One region of the Ensifer sp. ENS07 genome, then DNA from elsewhere that is predicted to be linked to it. Evidence: predicted binding sites of a transcription regulator. Region 1 holds the regulator's gene; each other region holds the start of a gene.
The links. The regulator PhoB, encoded in region 1, activates phosphate uptake and scavenging genes when phosphate is short. The targets are predictions, from matches to a motif close to TGTCATNNANCTGTCAT.
Positions count from the first base shown of each region.

Region 1 (5,012 bases):
CCAGAACGACGTCGAGCACGGCGTTGCCGACGGCCATGGCCAGCGGGTTGCCGCCATATGTGGAGCCATGCGTGCCCGCCACCATACCAGATGCGGCTTCCTCAGTCGCGAGGCAGGCGCCGAACGGGAAGCCACCGCCGATACCCTTGGCGACCGCCATGATATCCGGACGGATATCCGCCCATTCATGGGCAAACAGCTTGCCGGTACGGCCGACGCCGGTCTGGACCTCGTCGAGGATCAAGAGCAGGCCGAACTCGTCGCAAAGCGCGCGCAGTTCCTGCATAAATTCCTTGGTCGCCGGACGGATGCCGCCCTCGCCCTGGATCGGCTCGATCAGGATCGCTGCGGTTTCCTCGGTGATCGCATTCTTGACCGCGGCGATGTCGCCGAACGGAACCTGGTAGAAGCCCGGCGCCTTCGGCCCGAAACCTTCGATGTATTTCTGCTGACCACCGGCGGCGATCGTCGCGATCGTGCGGCCGTGGAAGGCGCCTTCGAAGGTGATGACGTGGAACTTCTCCGGGTGGCCCTTGGAGAAGTGGTAACGCCGTGCCGTCTTGATGGCGCATTCCAGCGCTTCCGCGCCCGAATTGGTGAAGAAGACCTTGTCGGCAAAGGTCACTGCCGTCAGCCGGCGGCCGAGGCTTTCCTGGCCCGCAATTTCATAAAGGTTGGACAGGTGCCAGACCTTGTCGGCCTGCGCCTTCAGCGCCTCGACCAGGTGCGGGTGCGCGTGGCCGAGCGAGTTCACGGCAACGCCGGCACCGAAATCGAGATAACGCGTGCCGTCTTCAGCGATCAGCCAGGCGCCCTCTCCTCGCTCGAAACGCAACGGCGCGCGCATGTAGGTATCGTAAAGCGGCGTGGTTGCAGTCATGCGAGGCTCTCCTTCACTCCAGATCGACATCGATCCCGCGCCTCACGCGGGCCGATAAAAATCAAAAATGCCGCCTTTCGGCGGCGCAGGCACTATTCCCATTTCGCGCTGCAATGTCAACAAAACCAAGCCTTGCAGCGCAACATGAAGGGTCGATTCCTGGCAGCAGAAAAATCGTCCGGGAGGGCTTGCAAAAATGCAACGCTGGCCGAGCAAGTTGGGGAAAACTACGAAATCGATTCGGCCTGATTCCCGGGACTCTTGCCACAGAGTCCAGCGGTCAGTACGTTAACATTCAATTACTAGACGCATGCGGCGGACCTAGTCACCAAAAGAGTTATCGCGTTTGCAACCCCGGGGTTTAGCCGGGGTGCGGTGAGGGATTCTGCCATCCCCAACGCTGAGAACGGAGAGTGCAGAAATGAACTGGACTGACGAGCGGGTGGAGAAACTGAAGAAGCTTTGGTCCGAGGGCCTGAGCGCAAGCCAGATCGCGGCGCAGCTCGGCGGCGTCAGCCGTAACGCTGTCATCGGCAAGGTTCACCGCCTGAGCCTGCCAGGTCGCGCCAAGGCCGGCGGCAGCACCACGACAGCAGCCCGTCCGAAGCGCCCGACTTCGGCACCGCGCGCACCGAACTACGCTTCGCGCGTTTCGACCCGCCCGGTTGCACGCGCGGCCGGCGCTGTCGTTCTCAAGGAAGAAATCGAAGTCGATCTCGTTGCCGAGCAGGATTTCAGCACCCGCACCGACGTTGTCGTGCCGATGTCGCGCCGCCTCGAGCTGACCCAGCTCACCGAGCGCACCTGCAAGTGGCCGATCGGCGACCCGCTGAAGGAAGAGTTTCACTTCTGCGGCAACGATTCCCCGGAAGCCTCGCCTTACTGCACCTTCCATGCGCGGCTGGCCTACCAGCCGTCGGGGGAGCGCCGCAGGGCCCGCTGAGAAGCTGGACGGCATCAATAAAAAAGGGGCCGATCGGCCCCTTTTTTTCTTGGCGACTTTCAGACCGCTCAGCTTTCGAGCGAATAGCCGGCGCCGCGAACGGTGCGGATGACGTCGGGCATGTTCGAGAAGTTCAGAGCCTTGCGCAGACGACCGACATGCACGTCGACGGTGCGCTCGTCGACATAGATGTCATGCCCCCAGACGCCATCCAGAAGCTGCGAGCGAGAGAAGACGCGGCCCGGCGAGGACATGAGGAACTCCAGAAGACGGAACTCGGTGGGGCCGAGGCGCACTTCGCGGCTGCGGCGATGAACGCGGTGGGTCTCGCGGTCGAGTTCGATGTCGCCGCAGCGAAGCAGCGTCGACAGCACCTCGGGCTTTGCCCGGCGCAGCATCGCCTTGACGCGCGCCATCAGCTCCGGCGTCGAGAAGGGCTTGACCACGTAGTCGTCGGCACCCGTCGCCAGACCCCGGACGCGCTCGCTTTCCTCGCCGCGCGCCGTCAGCATGATGATCGGCAGACGTTCGGTCTCCGGACGCTGGCGCAGCCGACGGCAAAGTTCAATGCCGGAAACACCGGGCAGCATCCAGTCGAGGATAAGCAGGTCGGGCAGCCGCTCCTGAAGCCGGATCTCCGCCTCGTCGCCCCGCAGGATCGTATCGACGTCGAAGCCCTCGGCTTCCAGATTGTAACGCAGCAGAACGCTCAGCGCCTCTTCGTCTTCGACTACGGCGATTTTTGGCAACATCAGGTAACGTCTCCTTACCGCGGGCGGCCTTTGGGCTCATCGGCCCGGCCGGCGCTCAGACACTCTAAATCTGGAGCACATCCGCCGTTTTCAAAGGCGGGGCGAAAACCGCATGCTTCAGATACAGGAATTCGGGGCCGCGACCGAAGCCGCGACCGGATCAGATTTCAAAGGGCATGCATGCTTACGGCGCGCTTGGCGCTCAGTCGTTGACCGAGCCCAGCGTCGACGTAGTGTCATCCTTCGGACGCTCGCCTTCCGGCTGAGCACCCGTCGCCATGTAATAGATCGTCTCAGCGATATTGGTCGCGTGGTCGCCGATGCGCTCGATGTTCTTGGCGCAGAACAGAAGATGCGTGCAGGGCGTGATGTTGCGCGGATCTTCCATCATGTAGGTCAAGAGCTCGCGGAACAGCGAGGTGTAGATCGCGTCGATCTCCTCGTCACGCTCGCGGATGCTGTTGGCCTTTTCCGGCGAGCGCGAGGCGTAGACGTCGAGCACTTCCTTGAGCTGGACGAGAGCGAGCTCTGCCAGATGCTCGAGGCCACGGGCGAGCTTGCGCGGAATGCCGGAGCCGGCGACCGCGATCACGCGCTTGGCGGTGTTCTTGCCAAGGTCGCCGACGCGTTCCAGATCGGAGGCGATGCGGATCGACCCCATGATCTCACGCAGGTCGGCGGCGACCGGCTGACGCTTGGCGATCGTGACGATCGCCTTCTCACCGATCTGGCGCTCGGCGTCGTCGAGGACGGTGTCGTCCGAGATCACCTTCTGTGCGAGAGCCAGGTCGGAGTTGACCAGCGCGCGAACGGACTCGGCGACCATCTGTTCGGCGAGGCCGCCCATCTCCGAGATGCGGCGCGTCAGGTACTTCAGTTCTTCGTCATAGGCGGACATGATATGCATGGACATGATCGTCGATCCTTACGGGCGCTTTGCAGTTACTGTTGCAGCCTTATGCGGCCTCAGCCGAAGCGGCCCATGATGTAATCCTGGGTGCGCTGGTCATCCGGATTGGTGAACATCTTGTCGGTGTCGTTCTCCTCGACGAGATTGCCGAGGTGGAACATGGCGGTGCGCTGCGAAACGCGGGCGGCCTGCTGCATCGAGTGGGTCACGATGACGATCGTGAAGTTCGTGCGCAGCTCGTGGATGAGCTCTTCGACCTTGGCGGTCGCGATCGGATCGAGAGCCGAGCACGGCTCGTCCATGAGGATGACTTCCGGGCTGACGGCGACGGCACGCGCGATGCAGAGACGCTGCTGCTGACCACCGGAAAGGCCGGTGCCGGGCTCCTGCAGACGATCCTTTACCTCGTTCCACAGACCGGCCTTCTGCAGGCTGGTCTCGACCACCTCGTCAAAGTCGGCCTTGGTGCGGGCAAGTCCGTGAATCCGCGGGCCGTAGGCGACGTTGTCGTAGATCGACTTCGGGAACGGGTTCGGCTTCTGGAAGACCATGCCGACGCGGGCGCGCAGTTCGACGACGTCGATCGTCGGGTCGTAGATGTCGTCCTCGTCGAGCGTGATCTTGCCGGTGACGCGGCAGTTCTCGATCGTGTCGTTCATGCGGTTCAGCGTGCGCAGGAAGGTCGACTTGCCGCAACCCGAAGGACCGATCAGCGCCGTGACCGTGTTCTCGCGGATGTTGAGGTTGACGTCGAAAAGCGCACGCTTCTCGCCGTAATAGACCGACACATCCTTGCCGATCATCTTGTAGGGCACGGTGTTCATTTTCTGATCCAGAGCCTTCTCGACTGCTGCTTCTGACATGATGTTCATAGTAATTACCTCACTACCAGCGGCGCTCAAAGCGACGTCGCAACAGAATGGCTCCAAGGTTCATGACGACCAGGAAGATGAGAAGAATGATGATTGCGCCGGAGGTGCGCTCGACGAAGGCGCGCTCCGCCTCATTGGCCCACATGTAGATCTGCACCGGCAGTGCCGTCGACGGTTCCATCGGCGAACCGGGAAAATCGACGACGAAGGCGACCATGCCGATCAGGAGCAGCGGCGCGGTTTCACCAAGCGCGTGGGCAAGACCGATGATGGTGCCGGTCAGGATGCCCGGCATCGCCAGCGGCAGCACGTGGTGGAAGATGGTCTGCATCTTCGACGCACCGAGACCGAGGGCCGCCGAGCGGATCGACGGCGGGACCGCCTTCAACGCCGCACGGGTGGCGATGATGATCGTCGGCAGGGTCATCAACGTCAGCACGAAGCCGCCGACGACGGCTGCCGAGCGCGGCATGCCGGCGAAGTTGATGAAGACGGCGAGACCCAGGAGGCCGTAGACGATCGACGGAACGGCCGCGAGGTTGTTGATGTTGACCTCGATCAGGTCGGTCAGCCGGTTCTTCGGCGCAAACTCCTCGAGGTAGATCGAGGCGGCGACGCCGATCGGAAGCGACAGCACCAGCACGATCAGCATCAT
Region 1 is NZ_JACVBE010000004.1:457,887-462,898, reverse strand. It holds gene IB277_RS17170 (aspartate aminotransferase family protein) at 1-880, opposite strand, end outside; gene IB277_RS17165 (GcrA family cell cycle regulator) at 1,302-1,823, shown strand; gene phoB (phosphate regulon transcriptional regulator PhoB) at 1,892-2,575, opposite strand; gene phoU (phosphate signaling complex protein PhoU) at 2,778-3,491, opposite strand; gene pstB (phosphate ABC transporter ATP-binding protein PstB) at 3,542-4,357, opposite strand; gene pstA (phosphate ABC transporter permease PstA) at 4,371-5,012, opposite strand, start outside.

Region 2 (5,012 bases), on a different contig from region 1:
GCCTCCACTGAATATAATGTATATACATATTAATTCGCTCCACAAGGGGAAATTTATGGAGCCTGCGGAAAAGGAAAGGGTGATCGGCCGAGTGAAACAGAGCGGGGGCTTTGAGGAGATGACCGTAGAACTCTGATTTCTCGGGAATTTCTCACCCCGGGTTCGTCATCACCGCAGGCAAAAAGAAAAGGCCCCGAGCCATGAGGTTCGGAACCTTTGTCTGTGTCCTTGGAATGGGGATCGCGACGCGTGCCCGCGAGCCGAAATCCTGCCGGGCCGCGAAAACAGATCACGCTAAACCGCGTGATCCGCCTTAGTGCGCAGCCGTTCAACCACCTCGACGAAGCGATTTCCGGCAATGTCGAGGCGACCGCTGTTGTCGATCACGCTGACATCCGGGCCTGAGGTCACGTCTGGAGCCTGGCGGCTGAGGCGTCGCAAAACTTCCTCTTCACTTTCGCGGCCGCGTTCGGCAAGCCGCTTTGCAAGCACAGGCGTCTCGGCTGTAACAACGACGACGGCGATCTCGCCGAAGGCTTCGCGGAACGCCGGCAGGGCACCACGGCTGCCATTGACGATCGCCGTCATGCCGTCCCTGACATTCCTGAGCACGACGACGGGGATGCCGTATTTCAGCCCATGCGCATCCCAGAAAACGGCGAAGGCGCCGTCCTTCTGCATCTCGACGAACTCGTCTTCCGAGACGCTTTCATGTACCTCACTGCCGGCATCCGACGGACGGGTAATGACGCGGCGGACGAAATGCACGTCGTGACAATCCGCGAAATGCCGGGCGGCAAAGCCCATGACGCTGTCCTTGCCGGCGCCGCTCGGTCCAACAACGACGACAAGCGCGCCGCCCTGGTTGTTCGCGCTCATGCGACACGCCGTCCTTCGCGCCAGACGGAGCGCACGACCGGGATGCCTTCCTTGCGATGGACGCGAGCGATATCGGCGCGAAGGCCGACGCCGATGCGGCCGCGGTCATCGAGACCGACGGTACGCGCCGGCGTCGACGTCACCATGGCGATTGCCTTTGGCAGGTCGACGGCGTCGAGTTCGTCGGAGAGCACGAAGGGGGCGTGGATCAGACTGAAGGGCACATAGTCCGACGACAGCACGTCGAGCACGCCGCGCTCGGCGAGATCGCGGGCGGCGATGTTGCCGGAGTGCGACTTGCCGCGCACGATGTTCGGCGCGCCCATCAGAACGCTGAGGCCCGCGCGGTGCGACGCCTCGGCGGCCTCGAAGCTCGTCGGGAACTCCGCAAGCTTGATGCCGAAGCCGATCGATTCCTCGACGTGGTCGATGGTCGCGTCGTCATGGCTGGCGATCGTGATGCCGCGGGCCGCACAGGCCTCGGCGAGCGCGGTGCGGTGCGGACCGGCATACTTGGCCGACAACGCCTGCTGCCGCTCGACGAAGCGCGCGAATTCTTCGTCCGAGAAGCCGCGCTTGGCTTTATAGTAGAGCGTGTACTGGTCCATCGTCTGGAACTGGCGCTGGCCCGGCGCATGGTCCATCAGCGAGACGAGCTTGACCTGCGGATCGTTCTGGAAGTCCTCGTAGTGTTCGAGCACGTCGGACGTTGAAACTTCGCAGCGCAGGTGGATCAGGTGATCGGCGCGAAGGCGACCCTCTTCCTTGGCCTGGGCCAGCGCGTCGGCCATGCTGCGCATCTCGCCCTTCTGGAAGCCGCCATCCTCGTCGGAGCCGAGACGCAGGCAGTCGAAGACCGTGGTGATGCCGGAGGTGACCACCTGTGCGTCATGGGCCTGGATTGCCGCGATCTTCAGCCAGCGCACGCCCGGGCGCGGCGAGTAGTGGGCTTCGAGGTGGTCGGTGTGCAGCTCGATGAGGCCGGGGATCAGATAGTCGCCTTCAAAGTCCTCGCCGCTGGCAACCGTGCCCTCGGAAATGTCGGCAATCTTGCCGTCGCGGATCAGCACCGAACCGTCGAGGATACTATCCTCGAGGACGATGCGGGCGTTGGTCAAAACCTGTTCTTTGCTCATCTCATGCGATCTTTCGTTGGGTGTCGCTGCCGAGCGGCAGCAGGGAGCGGACAGTAAAGGGTGCGCCGCGCTCCGGTTCGACGAAGAGCGCGACTGACGTGACGTGAAGTGGCTTGCCGATATGCTCGGCAAAGGTGGTTTCGAGCGCGGTACGCATCACGCCGCTGGTTTCCGTGGGCACCGGGCCAGTCAAGGTCAGGTGGAACTGGAACTCTTCGAAAACATAGGGATAGCCCCATTCTTTGAGGTAGCGCCTCTGGCGCTCAGGCAGGCTGTTTGGCTTGCGGCGGGCAAAGTCGGCGTCCGACAGCGGCGCGCGGAACGGGTCGAAGCGGTGAACGGCGTCTTCGGCCAAATCCAGCAGGTCGACGCAAGGCGCGGACGGCACGAGTCCGAAGAACGGGCCCAACTGGTGCAGCACGATTTCGGGGATCTCGAACGGGTCGAGGTCGGCGGCAAAGCACTCGAAAATACTTAGGAGCTCGTCTTCGTCCCGGCCTTCGGCAAGCTCGAAGGGAGCCTTCAGCGTACCGTGGAAACCGTAGCGCCGCGGGTCAGCCGTCAATGTGCGTTGCGTCTCTTCGTCAATCCCGGCGATCGTCGGAAGCGTGAGGTCCTCACCGGTAAAGGCGTCGCGCCCCAGCCAACGGGACGCGACCTGCGACAGCCGGTCGTCCGCCGGCGGCGCGAAATAGATGGCATAACGCACGGTCTTCACTTTCTTATAGCGACCGGCCCGCCAGGGCAGCGGGTCGATTGTTTGCGGGGATGCGATGCGCAGCTAGCCGATTTCCATGACAACATCATGATGGCGGACACGCAAATGCTTGGCTGTCGTCAATGTGCCTTGCTGCCCATCAGGCGCGAACGGCACGCGTTCGAGATGCTGTCGAAAATAAAGACAACCAGCAAGATCAGAAGCACCATATAGGCGACATTTTCCCAATCGGAATTGGTACGCATCGCTTCCCAGAGTTTGAGGCCGATACCGCCGGCGCCGACGGCGCCGATGATCGTCGCCGAGCGAGTGTTCGATTCCCAGAAGTAGAGCGCCTGGCTGGCAAAAACCGGCAGCACCTGCGGAAGCACGCCGAAGCGCTGCACGGCAAGCGGCGTCGCTCCGACCGACTTCACGCCCTCGCGCTGCTTGTCATCGATGTTTTCCAGCGCCTCGGAATAGAGTTTGCCAAGCGTACCGGTGTCGGTGAAGAAGATCGCGGAGATGCCGGCAAGCGGTCCGGGGCCGAAGGCGCGGGTGAAGAACAGTGCCCAGATGAACATGTCCACCGACCGCAGGAAGTCGAAGAAGCGCTTGACCACCTGGTTGGTCAGGAAGCTCGGCGTGATGTTTCTGGCGGCAAGGAAGCAGAGCGGGAAGGCGATCAGCGACGCAAAGAGCGTGCCGACAAAAGCCATGACGACCGTCTGCAACAGCTTCGTCCAGACGTCCAGATGCTGCCATTCGGCGTTATAGAGGATGTTGTTCCAGGCGAGCGAAAGGTTCGAGCGGGTCGGGTCGATCTGTTCGCCGGATGTGATGAGCGCGACGACCTCGCCATAGCTTTTGCCGAAGAAGGGCGAGTTGGTGTCGAACAGGAAGTTCGCCCAACCGAAGAAGCGGTTGCGGACGGAAACCTCGTCGCCTTCCACTTCAGCCCACCCGGTGGCGCCAAAGGCAAGCACGATCTTTTCGCCGGGCCGCTTCTGTGTCGCCCAGGCGGGCAGTTGGCCCTGCGGCCTCACCGTGTCGACGCCGTCTACGGTCATAACAAACGTGTCACCGCCATGGGTAGCCTTCACCAGGCCATCGGCGATCTCGATCCTGGTCGAGCGGTCGTAGGTTACGACGACGCGCGTCAGCACGTCTTCCGTCCGGGTTTCGATACGGTTCTGCGTTTCGGCAGCGGCTGTGCCACCGAGCGCGGAGCCGGGCGCCATGAAGCTGAACGACGAGCTTGCCTTCGGCTTGACCGCCTGCGCGGTGGAGGCCGGTATCTCGACCTGGCGCGTCACCGTCTGCCTGTCGAGCTCCACCCAGTCCGGATTGGGATTGGGCCCGAGCGGCGAATTGCGCTGATAGTTGAGACGCATCGTACGGTCGGGGGCGACGTGGATTTCCGGGCGTACCTCATAGGAAACCCAGTCGGCCAGGTAGGTGCCAGCGATGCCCCAATTGGCATTGCCGAGCACGTGGCCGATCGAGAAGAACCACCAGCTGAAGATGAGGTAGACGACGACGCCGCCGGCGATGGCTGCGGTGCGCACGCGGCTGGAGGTCGAGGATTTGAGGAGGTCGGGATGGCGGCTCGCGATCGCGTCCATTTCCATCGGGTTCAATCGTGTGGTCGTGGTCATGGTACGCACCTACTGGGCAAGCTGGAAGGCCTGCTCGCCAACGAGGCGGCGGCGAAGCCAGGCGGAAAACTGGTCGACGGCAAAAATGGTCGCAAACAGCAGGAGGACGATTGCAAGGGTCTTGGCCTGGTGTCCCTGGCCGATCGAAAGGCGCAGCAATTCGCCGATGCCGCCGCCACCGACGGCGCCGATGATCGTCGAGGCGCGCACGTTGATCTCGAGGCGTAGCAGGAAATAGCTGGTGAAATTGGGCAGCACCTGCGGCACCATGCCAAACCAGACACGCTCGATCCAGTTGCCGCCGGCAGCCCGCAGGCCCTCGTCCGGCTTCATGTCGGCGTTTTCGACCACTTCATAAAAGAGCTTGCCGAGCGCGCCGATCGTGTGGATCGAGACCGCGGCGATCGCCGGAATGGGGCCGAGCGAGAGGATCGCGAGGAAGAAGCCGGCGATCACCACCTCCGGAAAGGCCCGGAGCACTTCCATGATGCGGCGAACGATGCCGCGGATCCATGGATTGGGCATCAGGTTGCGCGCGGCAAGGAAGCAGAGCACGAAGCCGAAGGCCGTACCGATCACCGTCGAAAAGATCGCGATGTTCACGGTCTCCAGCATCTTGTGCACGTATTCGGGGATGTAGAA
Region 2 is NZ_JACVBE010000018.1:73,229-78,240, forward strand. It holds gene phnN (phosphonate metabolism protein/1,5-bisphosphokinase (PRPP-forming) PhnN) at 295-879, opposite strand; gene IB277_RS33885 (alpha-D-ribose 1-methylphosphonate 5-triphosphate diphosphatase) at 876-2,015, opposite strand; gene IB277_RS33890 (DUF1045 domain-containing protein) at 2,017-2,724, opposite strand; gene phnE (phosphonate ABC transporter, permease protein PhnE) at 2,853-4,370, opposite strand; gene phnE (phosphonate ABC transporter, permease protein PhnE) at 4,380-5,012, opposite strand, start outside.
Region 2: IB277_RS33890 (DUF1045 domain-containing protein) is a predicted target of PhoB. The motif match lies at 2,810-2,826, and genes of this name have one in related genera.

Region 3 (5,012 bases), on a different contig from region 1:
GCCCGGCAGCAGCGCATTGAAGACGGGCGTAGTGCCGAGATTGCCGGCACCGACGATCGTCGGCTCCCAGGCGATGCGCCCGAGTACGACGACGGCCGCTGCACCAGTCATCCACGGAAGAATCGGCCAGGTGCGGATCCGCGTGGCGAGCGCATAGGCCGTTCCAAGCACGGCGATCGCAAGCGTCGTGACCAGCCCATCCGTCCAGGCGTGGAGGGCAAGCACGAGAAAGGTGAAGGAGCCGGCCACCAGCAAGCCGGCCGCCGTATCGCGCGCCATCGCCTCGCTTTCGCGGCGGTAGAGCCAGTCCGCAAGTGCCAGCAGCGCCGCCCCGGCGACGAGTGAGAACAGGCCGTGCGGCAGGTCGAAGGAATAGTTGCCGGTCATCAGGAACGACATCGCGACGAGCGCGACCGGAACGACCGCGGCGATGCCCGCCCAGAGTGTCGAATATTGCGGATGGGCGACGAGCCGGCGCGACAGCACGAAACCGCCGAGTGCGACGAACAGCGCCGCAAGCAGCATTGCGGTGATCATCGCGGTGCGCCCGGGCAGGACGACTGCCGGAAGAGCGTCGGCCAGCGAGGGATCGAGATAGGCGAGCACGCCGCTCAGCGCCGTCAGGCTCCAGACGCCAGCAACAGCGCCGACCGCTGAAAGCACGGCGGGATAGACTGCCGTTGTCCGCCAGGCGCCCAACGCCGCCAGCGCCGCAACGACAACCGCAAACTCCGCCACCGGAAAGCGGACCGCATAGACTGCTGGGCTGATGAGGAGGAGCGCAAGCATGGTGACGACGATCGCGGCCGAAATGGAGATTGCCGCGTGCGGTGGAACGAACAGGCGTTCCCATGGCCCGACGACGGCCCGGGGTCGGGTTGTCGCTTCGGTCGACTCCGGCATTTCGGACCCTTCAGTCGCATCACGCATTTCGCGCGCTTCTGCCACTGGCTCCCGTTCGATGGCGGCCGGCCAGATAAGCCCGATGCCGGCGATCATCACGAGTAGGATGAAAGCGACCGGCCGTGCTTCGAAGGGCGATGCCGCAGCGACATAGGCAAGGCCCCAGAGCCCTATGCCAACATTGGCAAGCGTCGGCACTACGGTCCATTGGCGCAGCCGCGATGCAAGCAGGGTCGCGAGCCAAACGATCGTGAGGAAGCCGAAAAGAACCCAGGGGCGCGGTTCGTTGCTCGAAACCAGCGCCGGCGTGATCAGCGAGGCAAGCAGGCCGAGGCCAGCGAGCGCCTGCCCATGCAGCAGCGACAGGCCGACGGTGGCGAGCGAAATCGCCGCCAGGAGAACGAAGGCCGTGCCCGTGCCGATATATTCGTAGATGCCATAGGCGGCATAGGCGACCCCGAAGAGGGTGACGGCACCGGCCGCCGTCAGGATGCCGGGGATCATGGCGTTCTGGAATTCGTTGGCGATCACGGGCACCGCGCGCCGACGGATGACCTCGCCCGCCGCCATCAGCAGGAGGCCGAACAAGGCAGCAAGCGTCAGGCGAACCGCCGGGCTCAACAGCCCCGCATCGATTGAATACTTGACCATGAAGACGCCGCCGAGCGCCAACGCGATGCCGCCAACCCAGACGGCCCAACGGGCGCCGAGGCGGCTTTCCAGGCTTTCGGTCTGACGGGGTACGGTTGCGACCGGCTGCGGTGCTTCCGTGCCGGCAGCGATCGTCTCCTCGCCCTCGATTTTGGCCGCGGCTCCTTCCGCATCGCCGAAAATCCGCGCGCCCTCGCGCGCACTGGCCGAGAAGGCGGCAGCGGCATCGTCCAGCGTCTCTGGCTCCGGCGTCTCCGACATGGCCGGCAACTCGTCCGCAGCCGCAATCGCCTCGGTCGCCGTTTCAGCCGGGGCGCCTCCCCCCGGAGCGGCCTTCAGCGCCACGACCTCCGCCTTGAGGGCGGCCAGTTCGGTACCAAGACGCTCGGTCGTCCTGCGGTTGCCGAGATAGGCGGACAGGGCCAGAATAAAGGCAGCTAAAGCAATAAGTTCGAACATACTTTCCCCTGGCAGTCGCAATCGCCGGCGCGCGCAACCATACAGACTTTTATGCAAGCGCCAAATCTATAGACGGCCGAGCGCTGTAATCTCTTCACGGAAATGTCGCAGAACTGTCATGGGGCAGCTGGTACAGGCGGATGAACACCGCTGCCTCGCGCGGTGGTTTCCATCGTTCAACCAGGAGACCCGATCATGGACAAGCATCTCGCCCAGACGGAAGAGACCGAATTCAAGACGCTGACGGAACGCAGGGAAGAGCTGGAAGATGTCGGCCACAACTGTTCCGCCAATCCGACGATGGGCGACATCATCCACCGCCGCTTCTCGCGCCGGTCGTTCATCGGCGGCTCGCTGGCAGTTGCCGCGATCTCGACCACCGTCAGCCCGCTCGCTCTCCTGACCGCCGAAGAGGCACGCGCCGAGGACGGTTCGCGCTTCGACTTTACCGAGATCGAAGCCGGCGTCGACGAAAAGCACCATGTGGCCGAAGGTTACGATGCCGACGTCCTGCTTCGCTGGGGCGACAAGATCTTCGCCGACAGCCCGGAGTTCGACCCGAAGAACCAGACGGCCGCTGCCCAGGAAAAGCTGTTCGGCTACAACAACGACTATGTTGGCTTCATCCCGCTCGACGGCAGCGCCGACCACGGCCTGCTCGTCATCAACCACGAATACACCAATGCCGAACTGATGTTCCCCGCCTTCGCCAGCGTCGTGAAGGAAAAGGTGACGAAGGACGGCAAGGAAGTCGAGGAAGAGAAGGTCGTTCTCGGCGAATACAGCAAGGAGCTGGTCGACATCGAGATGGCCGCACATGGCGGCACGATCATCGAGATCCGCAAGGTCGACGGCAAGTGGCAGCCGATTCTCGACGGCAAGAACAACCGTCGCATCACCGTCAACACCGAGATGCAGATCACCGGCCCGGCCGCCGGTCACGACCGCCTGAAGACGCCGTCCGACCCGACCGGCAAAAAGGTGTTCGGCACGCTCAACAACTGCGCCGGCGGCGTCACCGCGTGGGGCACCTACATGATGGCCGAAGAAAACTTCAACGGCTATTTCGGCGGCGAGATTGCCGAGGACCATCCGGAATACAAGCAGCTGAAGCGGCTGGGCGCACCGGGCGGCCAGTATGAATGGGCGTCCTTCTACGACCGTTTCGACGTCTCCAAGGAGCCGAACGAAGCCAATCGCTTCGGCTGGATCGTCGAGGTCGACGCGCTTGATCCGACGTCGGTGCCGAAGAAGCGCACAGCCCTCGGCCGTTTCAAGCACGAAGGCTGCGAATCGATCGTCAACAAGGACGGCCGCGTCGTGCTCTATTCCGGCGACGACGAGCGCTACGACTATGTCTACAAGTTCGTGACCAAGGGCACCTTCAAACCTGACGATCGCGCCGCCAACATGGACCTCTTCGACGAGGGCACACTCTATGTCGCCAAGTTCGACGAAGACGGCACCGTCACCTGGATGCCGCTGACGCATGGCGAAGGCCCGCTGACCGAAGCCAACGGCTTTGCCTCGCAGGCGGACGTGCTGATCAACACCCGTCTTGCCTCCGACGCGCTCGGTGCCACCAAGATGGACCGTCCGGAAGACGTTCAGCCGAACCCGAAGACGGGCAAGGTCTACGTGATGCTGACCAACAACACCAAGCGCAAGGCCGAAGAAGTCGACGCGGCCAACCCGCGCGCCAAGAACGCCTTCGGCCACATCGTCGAGATCACCGAGACCGACGGCGACTTCGCGTCGCTGAAGAGCCGCTGGGACGTTCTTTTGAAGTGCGGCGATCCGAGCGTTGCCGAGGTCGGCGCTTCGTTCTCGACCGCCACCACCAAGAACGGCTGGTTCGGCATGCCCGACAATTGCGCCATCGACACCGATGGCCGCCTCTGGGTATCGACCGACGGCAACAACGAGAAGGACACCGGCCGCACCGACGGTATCTGGGCGATCGACACGGACGGCGCCGCCCGCGGCACGTCGAAGCTCTTCTTCCGCGTGCCGGTCGGCGCCGAAATGTGCGGCCCCTGCTTCAACCCGACCTCGGACACATTCTTCCTCGCCGTCCAGCACCCGGGCGACGCCGGCCTTGCAACTTACGAGACGCCGGCCACCCGCTGGCCGGACTTCCAGGACGACATGCCGGTACGCCCGGCTGTCGTCGCCGTAACGAAGCAGGGCGGCGGCCGCATCGGCTGATCAGGACTGCGATTACAAAGAGGAACGCCGCGCCATTCTGCGCGGCGTTTCTTGCTTCCGACATTGCTTGAGCGACGCAATTCCGAGCAGAAAACCGCTTCGCACTTTTCCTGGAATTGCTCAGCTTGAAGTGACGCAATTCCGAGCGGAAGACCGCTTCGCACTTTTCCTGGAATTGCTTTAACGCCTGAGATTGTCGATCGGGAAGATGGCGCAGGTTTCGGTGCCGTGGGCGAGCAACTTGCCGTTACGGTCGCGCAGCCAGGCTTCGGAGGTCGCGATGGTGCGGCCACGATGCACGATGCGCCCCTCGCAGAAGACCTCGCCCATATCGGGCAGTAGCGGCCGCACGAGGTTCACCTTGAACTCGACCGTCGTATAGGCCTCCCCAGGTTTGACGGTGGTGAAGACAGCGCAGCCGAGGGCCGAATCCATGATCGTTGCCGTCCATCCGCCATGCACTGTGCCAAGCGGATTGAGGTGTTCCTCGGTCGGCAGCCCCTTGAAGACCACCCGACCCTCCTCGACTTCGCTCAACCCGAACTTCAGCGTCTTCGACATCGGCGGCGCCGGCAGCTCGCCGCTCAAAAGATCCTGCATTGCCTTGAGACCGCCATCGCGGGCGACGCGGTCGAGCGACAGCACGCCGACGCCGGATACGGACATGCCGGGATAAAGCTCTTGGTACATCGATAACTCCTGGGAATCAGGCGGCTGAGGATTGCGCTTTCAGCGCCTTCAGCGCCGCATGGACGAAACCGTCGCGGGCGGAAGAAACGTCGAGACCGCGC
Region 3 is NZ_JACVBE010000001.1:625,448-630,459, reverse strand. It holds gene IB277_RS03045 (DUF2339 domain-containing protein) at 1-2,013, opposite strand, end outside; gene IB277_RS03040 (PhoX family phosphatase) at 2,209-4,221, shown strand; gene IB277_RS03035 (PaaI family thioesterase) at 4,402-4,911, opposite strand; gene recO (DNA repair protein RecO) at 4,928-5,012, opposite strand, start outside.
Region 3: IB277_RS03040 (PhoX family phosphatase) is a predicted target of PhoB. The motif match lies at 2,117-2,133, and genes of this name have one in related genera.

Region 4 (5,012 bases), on a different contig from region 1:
AGCAGCAGCCGGCAAAGGCGACGACCGACATCGAATAGAAGCCGTTCACCCCGTACCAGGCATAGAAATAGCCGGACAGGAACGTGAAGATCGCGGTGAAGATACCGGTATAGAAGAAGTAGAGCCCCTGCGCCGACGCTTCCTGTGATTCCACCACCCGCTCGACCAGCTTGTGCTGCATGCCGGTGTGCATGATCGCATAGGTGAAGGCGTGGAAGCACTGCAGGATGAAATAGCCGCTGAAGCCGAGATCCATCGGGAAGATGATCCAGCGCACCACGGCGAGAAAGCAGCCGGACAGGATCATCACCCAGACGCTGAAACGGCGGCTGATCGCCTTGGCGAAGATGAACATCGTCACTTCCGCCGCGACGCCCGCGCTCCAGAGCAGGCCGATCTCGGTACCGCTGTAGCCGATGTGCTGCCAATAGATCGCCGAGAAGGCAAAGAGCATCGCGTGGCTGGCGTTGACCAGCGTCACCCCGATCAGCAGCAGCTGCAGGTCGAGCTGCCGCAGCGACTTCGGCGGCGGCTCCGTCAATGCCGTGATCGGTGACGGCCGCCGCGGCTTGCCGACCCGTGGCGCGGCATAGGCCATGATGATCGTCAGGCCGAAGCCGATCGCCATCGCCGGCAGTACCATGTCGCTGCCGAAGATGCCCACCATCCAGCCGCCGAGCATCGTCGCGCCGATGAAGGCGACCGAGCCCCAGAGCCGCATATGGGCGTAGTCGAAGCCCCAGCGCCGCACGCCTGAAAGCGCGATCGCCTCGACGATCGGCACATAGGGAGAATAGACGGCCGACTGCAGCGTATAGATCAGCAGCACCGGCCAGAATTCGCGGAAATAGAACAGAACCACGGCCGTTGCGAGCGACAGGAAACCGGACCAGATCAGGACGATCGCCCGCTCGCCGAGCCTATCGGCAATGACGCCGGCGATCGGCGCCGTGATGACGCGCACGAACATCGGCAACGCCAGAACGACGCCGATCTCGAAGTCGCTCATCGACAGCGTGCTCAGCCACATCGGGAAATATGGCATCGCGAAGCCGTTGACGATCAGCGGCGCACAGAAGAGCAAAGCAATGCGAAGCGCAAAATGGCGCGGCGGAGGGCCCACATAGGCGGGCGCTTGGAAGGGAATCATCGTCTGACCTGATGGCTGTGCCCGATCTCTAGCACGAGCCGGGCGCCCCTCGCCATAACCTAGTTTTCGCGACAGGAATATCGCTGCGCCGCGAAGGTCAGGCCGCGCGCTGGGTCAGCAGTTGGGCGAGCAGTTTGTCCGCTTCGCCAGAGGCTTCGCCTTCGCTGGCGCCACCGCGCATCTGGTGCCAGGTGATCAGTTCCATCGTGCCGTCGTGGTGCTCGGCAATCGCCGTGCAGCTTTCCACCCAGTCGCCGGTGTTGATGTAGCGGATGTCGCCGATCTCCTCGATGACAGCATGGTGGATATGACCACAGATCACGCCCTGCGCATCGTGACGGCGCGCCTCCTCGGCGACCACCTTCTGGAACTCGCCGATGAAGTTGACGGCGTGCTTGACCTGGAGCTTCGCCCAGGACGAGAACGACCAATAGGGCATGCCGAGACGTCGGCGGACCGCAGCAAGCCCGATATTGATGGCGATCGCCGTGTCGTAGGCCCAATCGCCGAGATAGGCGAGCACGCGGGCGTTGCGCACGACGACGTCGAATTCGTCGCCGTGCAGCACGAGATATTTACGGCCGTCGGCCCCCTCGTGCATGTAGCGTTGCGCCACCTCGATGCCGCCGAAATGCACGCCCGGAAAGTCGCGCAGGAATTCATCGTGATTGCCGGGGATGTAAACGATGCGGGCGCCCTTGCGCGCCTTGCGCAGGAGCTTTTGCACCACGTCGTTGCAGTTCTGCGGCCAGTACCAGCTGCGCTTCAGCCGCCAGCCGTCGACGATGTCGCCGACCAGAACGATCGTCTCCGCTTCATGATGCCGCAGGAAGTCGAGCAGGTAGTCGGTCTTGGCGGCCTTCGAGCCGAGATGGATGTCCGAGATGAACAAATTTCGTACGGAGTTGTCTTGCTGCGCCGCCATCATGCGAGCCTCGTCTTCAGGTTATGCTTTCTGCCTTCGTGAAACCAGACTCGTGTTTCAGGAAGATGACATCAACATTGCGTCACCGGTCCCCCCGCTGAAATCAGCACTGCAAAACTGTACCTCGCTTCGAATTCATGCCAAAAGGCACGACCACGAATGAGGAATGTGAGAGCATGAATACGGGCGACAAGACGAAATCCCATACCGGTCCGGCCAGCGGCGACATCGACCAGCAGGCCCTTTTCTTCCACCGTTACCCACGCCCGGGAAAGCTCGAAATCCAGCCCACCAAGCCGCTCGGCAACCAGCGCGACCTGGCGCTTGCCTATTCGCCAGGGGTTGCAGCCCCCTGCATCGCCATTCGTGACAATCCGGAAACAGCCGCCGATTACACAGCGCGCGCCAACCTGGTCGCGGTCATCTCCAACGGCACGGCCGTCCTCGGTCTCGGCAATATCGGTCCGCTGGCTTCCAAGCCCGTCATGGAGGGCAAGGCCGTCCTCTTCAAGAAATTTGCCGGCATCGACGTCTTCGACATCGAAATCGACGCGTCGAGCATCGAGCGCATGGTCGACGTAATCTCGGCGCTCGAGCCGACCTTCGGCGGCATCAACCTTGAAGACATCAAGGCGCCCGAATGTTTCGAGGTGGAGCGGCGCCTGCGTGAAAAGATGCAGATCCCGGTCTTCCACGACGACCAGCACGGAACTGCGATCATCGTCGCCGCCGCCATCCTCAACGGCCTCGAACTCGCCGGCAAGGACATCGCGACCGCCAAGATCGTCACCTCGGGCGCAGGTGCCGCCGCACTCGCCTGTCTCAACCTTCTCGTGACGCTCGGCGCCAAGCGCGAAAACATCTGGGTCCATGACCTCGAAGGCCTCGTCTACAAGGGCCGCGAGGTACTGATGGACGAATGGAAGTCCGTCTACGAGCAGGATAGCAGCAACCGCGTGCTTGCCGACAGCATCGGCGGCGCTGACGTCTTCCTCGGCCTTTCCGCCGCCGGCGTCCTGAAGCCGGAACTGCTGGCGCAGATGGCCGAAAAGCCGCTGATCATGGCGCTCGCCAATCCGACGCCGGAAATCATGCCGGAAGCCGCCCGCCAAGCCCGTCCGGACGCGATGATCTGCACCGGCCGCTCGGACTTCCCGAACCAGGTCAACAACGTTCTCTGCTTCCCGCATATCTTCCGCGGCGCGCTCGACTGCGGCGCAAGCACGATCAACGAAGAAATGAAGATGGCGGCCGTACGCGCCATCGCCGGTCTTGCCCGCGAAGAGCCTTCCGATGTTGCCGCCCGCGCCTATTCCGGCGAGACCCCGGTCTTCGGCCCGGACTACCTGATCCCCTCGCCGTTCGATCAGCGCCTTATCCTGCGTATCGCGCCGGCGGTTGCGAAGGCAGCCGAGGAAAGCGGCGTCGCCACCCGTCCGATCCAGGACTATGACGCCTATCTCGACAAGCTGAACCGCTTCGTCTTCCGCTCGGGCTTCATCATGAAGCCCGTCTTTGCCGCCGCCAAGAACGCCCAGAAGAACCGGGTTATCTTTGCCGAAGGCGAAGACGAACGCGTGCTGCGCGCCGCCCAGGTGTTGCTCGAAGAAGGCACGGCCCGACCGATCCTGATCGGCCGTCCGCAGATCATCGAGACGCGCCTGCGTCGCTATGGCCTGCGCATCCGTCCGGATGTCGATTTCGAGGTCGTCAACCCCGAAGGCGATCCGCGCTACCGCGACTATGTCGAGGACTATTTTGCCCTCGTCGGCCGTCTCGGCGTCATCCCGGAAGCCGCCCGCACGATCGTGCGCACCAACACGACCGTCATCGGCGCGCTCTCGGTCAAGCGCGGCGAAGCCGATGCGTTGATCTGCGGCGTCGAAGGGCGCTACAGCAAGCACCTGCGCGACGTATCGCAGATCATCGGCAAGCGCGACGGCGTGCTCGATTTCTCGGCCTTGAGCCTGCTGATCTCGCAGCGCGGCGCAACTTTCTTCACCGACACCTATGTGAGCTACTGCCCGAGCGCCGAAGAGATCGCCCAGACGACGGTCATGGCGGCACAGGAAATCCGCCGCTTCGGCATCACTCCACGCGCCGCCCTCGTCTCGCATTCGAACTTCGGTTCGCGCGATTCGGAGAGCGCCACCAAGATGCGCACGGCGCTGCAGCTCGTGCGGGAACTCGCGCCCGATCTCGAGGTCGACGGCGAAATGCACGGCGATGCGGCGATCTCGGAAGCGTTGCGCCAGCGCGTCATGCCGGACAGCAGCCTGTCGAGCGAAGCCAATCTGCTGGTTTTCCCCAATCTCGATGCCGCCAACATCACGCTCGGTGTCGTCAAGACCATGACCGACAGCCTGCATGTCGGCCCGATCCTGCTCGGCTCGGCGCTTCCGGCCCATATCCTGTCGCCGTCCGTCACCTCACGCGGCGTCGTCAACATGGCGGCTCTGGCGGTGGTCGAAGCCAGCCATCCGGGTTGAGATGGCAACGCGGAGATCGCCACCGGTCTTCGCTGCATTCGGGCGCCATGCCGGCGCCGGCAAAACCGTATCCGGATGTCGCGCCTGCTTCAGGCGCGGCATCGCTGGTTTTGCAGATCACCCGCGAATCAGCCCCTGTCACGCGGCCGATCGACGACCACAATCAAGGCGTGCGCAATTGGTCTTATACACCAATCGGGAAAGTTTGCGCTGGACAAAAGGTGAACCTCTAACCATGCTGGGGCCTCGGACGAGATTCGGTGTTGTGGCATGACTGAGCAGCAGGCTGTCCTCGACATGCTGGAAATCCTGGAATGTGGCGGCTGCGTCGAGCCCGCTCATTTCTTCACATTGATGCGTCGAACCTTCCGCATTGCCCATCTTCTCTATCTCGAAGCGGAGCCCTATGCGGACGAGCTCAAGGTTTGCCGGCTGCATCACACCTTCG
Region 4 is NZ_JACVBE010000002.1:181,076-186,087, forward strand. It holds gene IB277_RS07960 (MFS transporter) at 1-1,150, opposite strand, end outside; gene IB277_RS07965 (UDP-2,3-diacylglucosamine diphosphatase) at 1,248-2,078, opposite strand; gene IB277_RS07970 (NADP-dependent malic enzyme) at 2,252-4,564, shown strand; gene IB277_RS07975 (LuxR family transcriptional regulator) at 4,835-5,012, shown strand, end outside.
Region 4: IB277_RS07965 (UDP-2,3-diacylglucosamine diphosphatase) is a predicted target of PhoB. The motif match lies at 2,130-2,146, and genes of this name have one in related genera.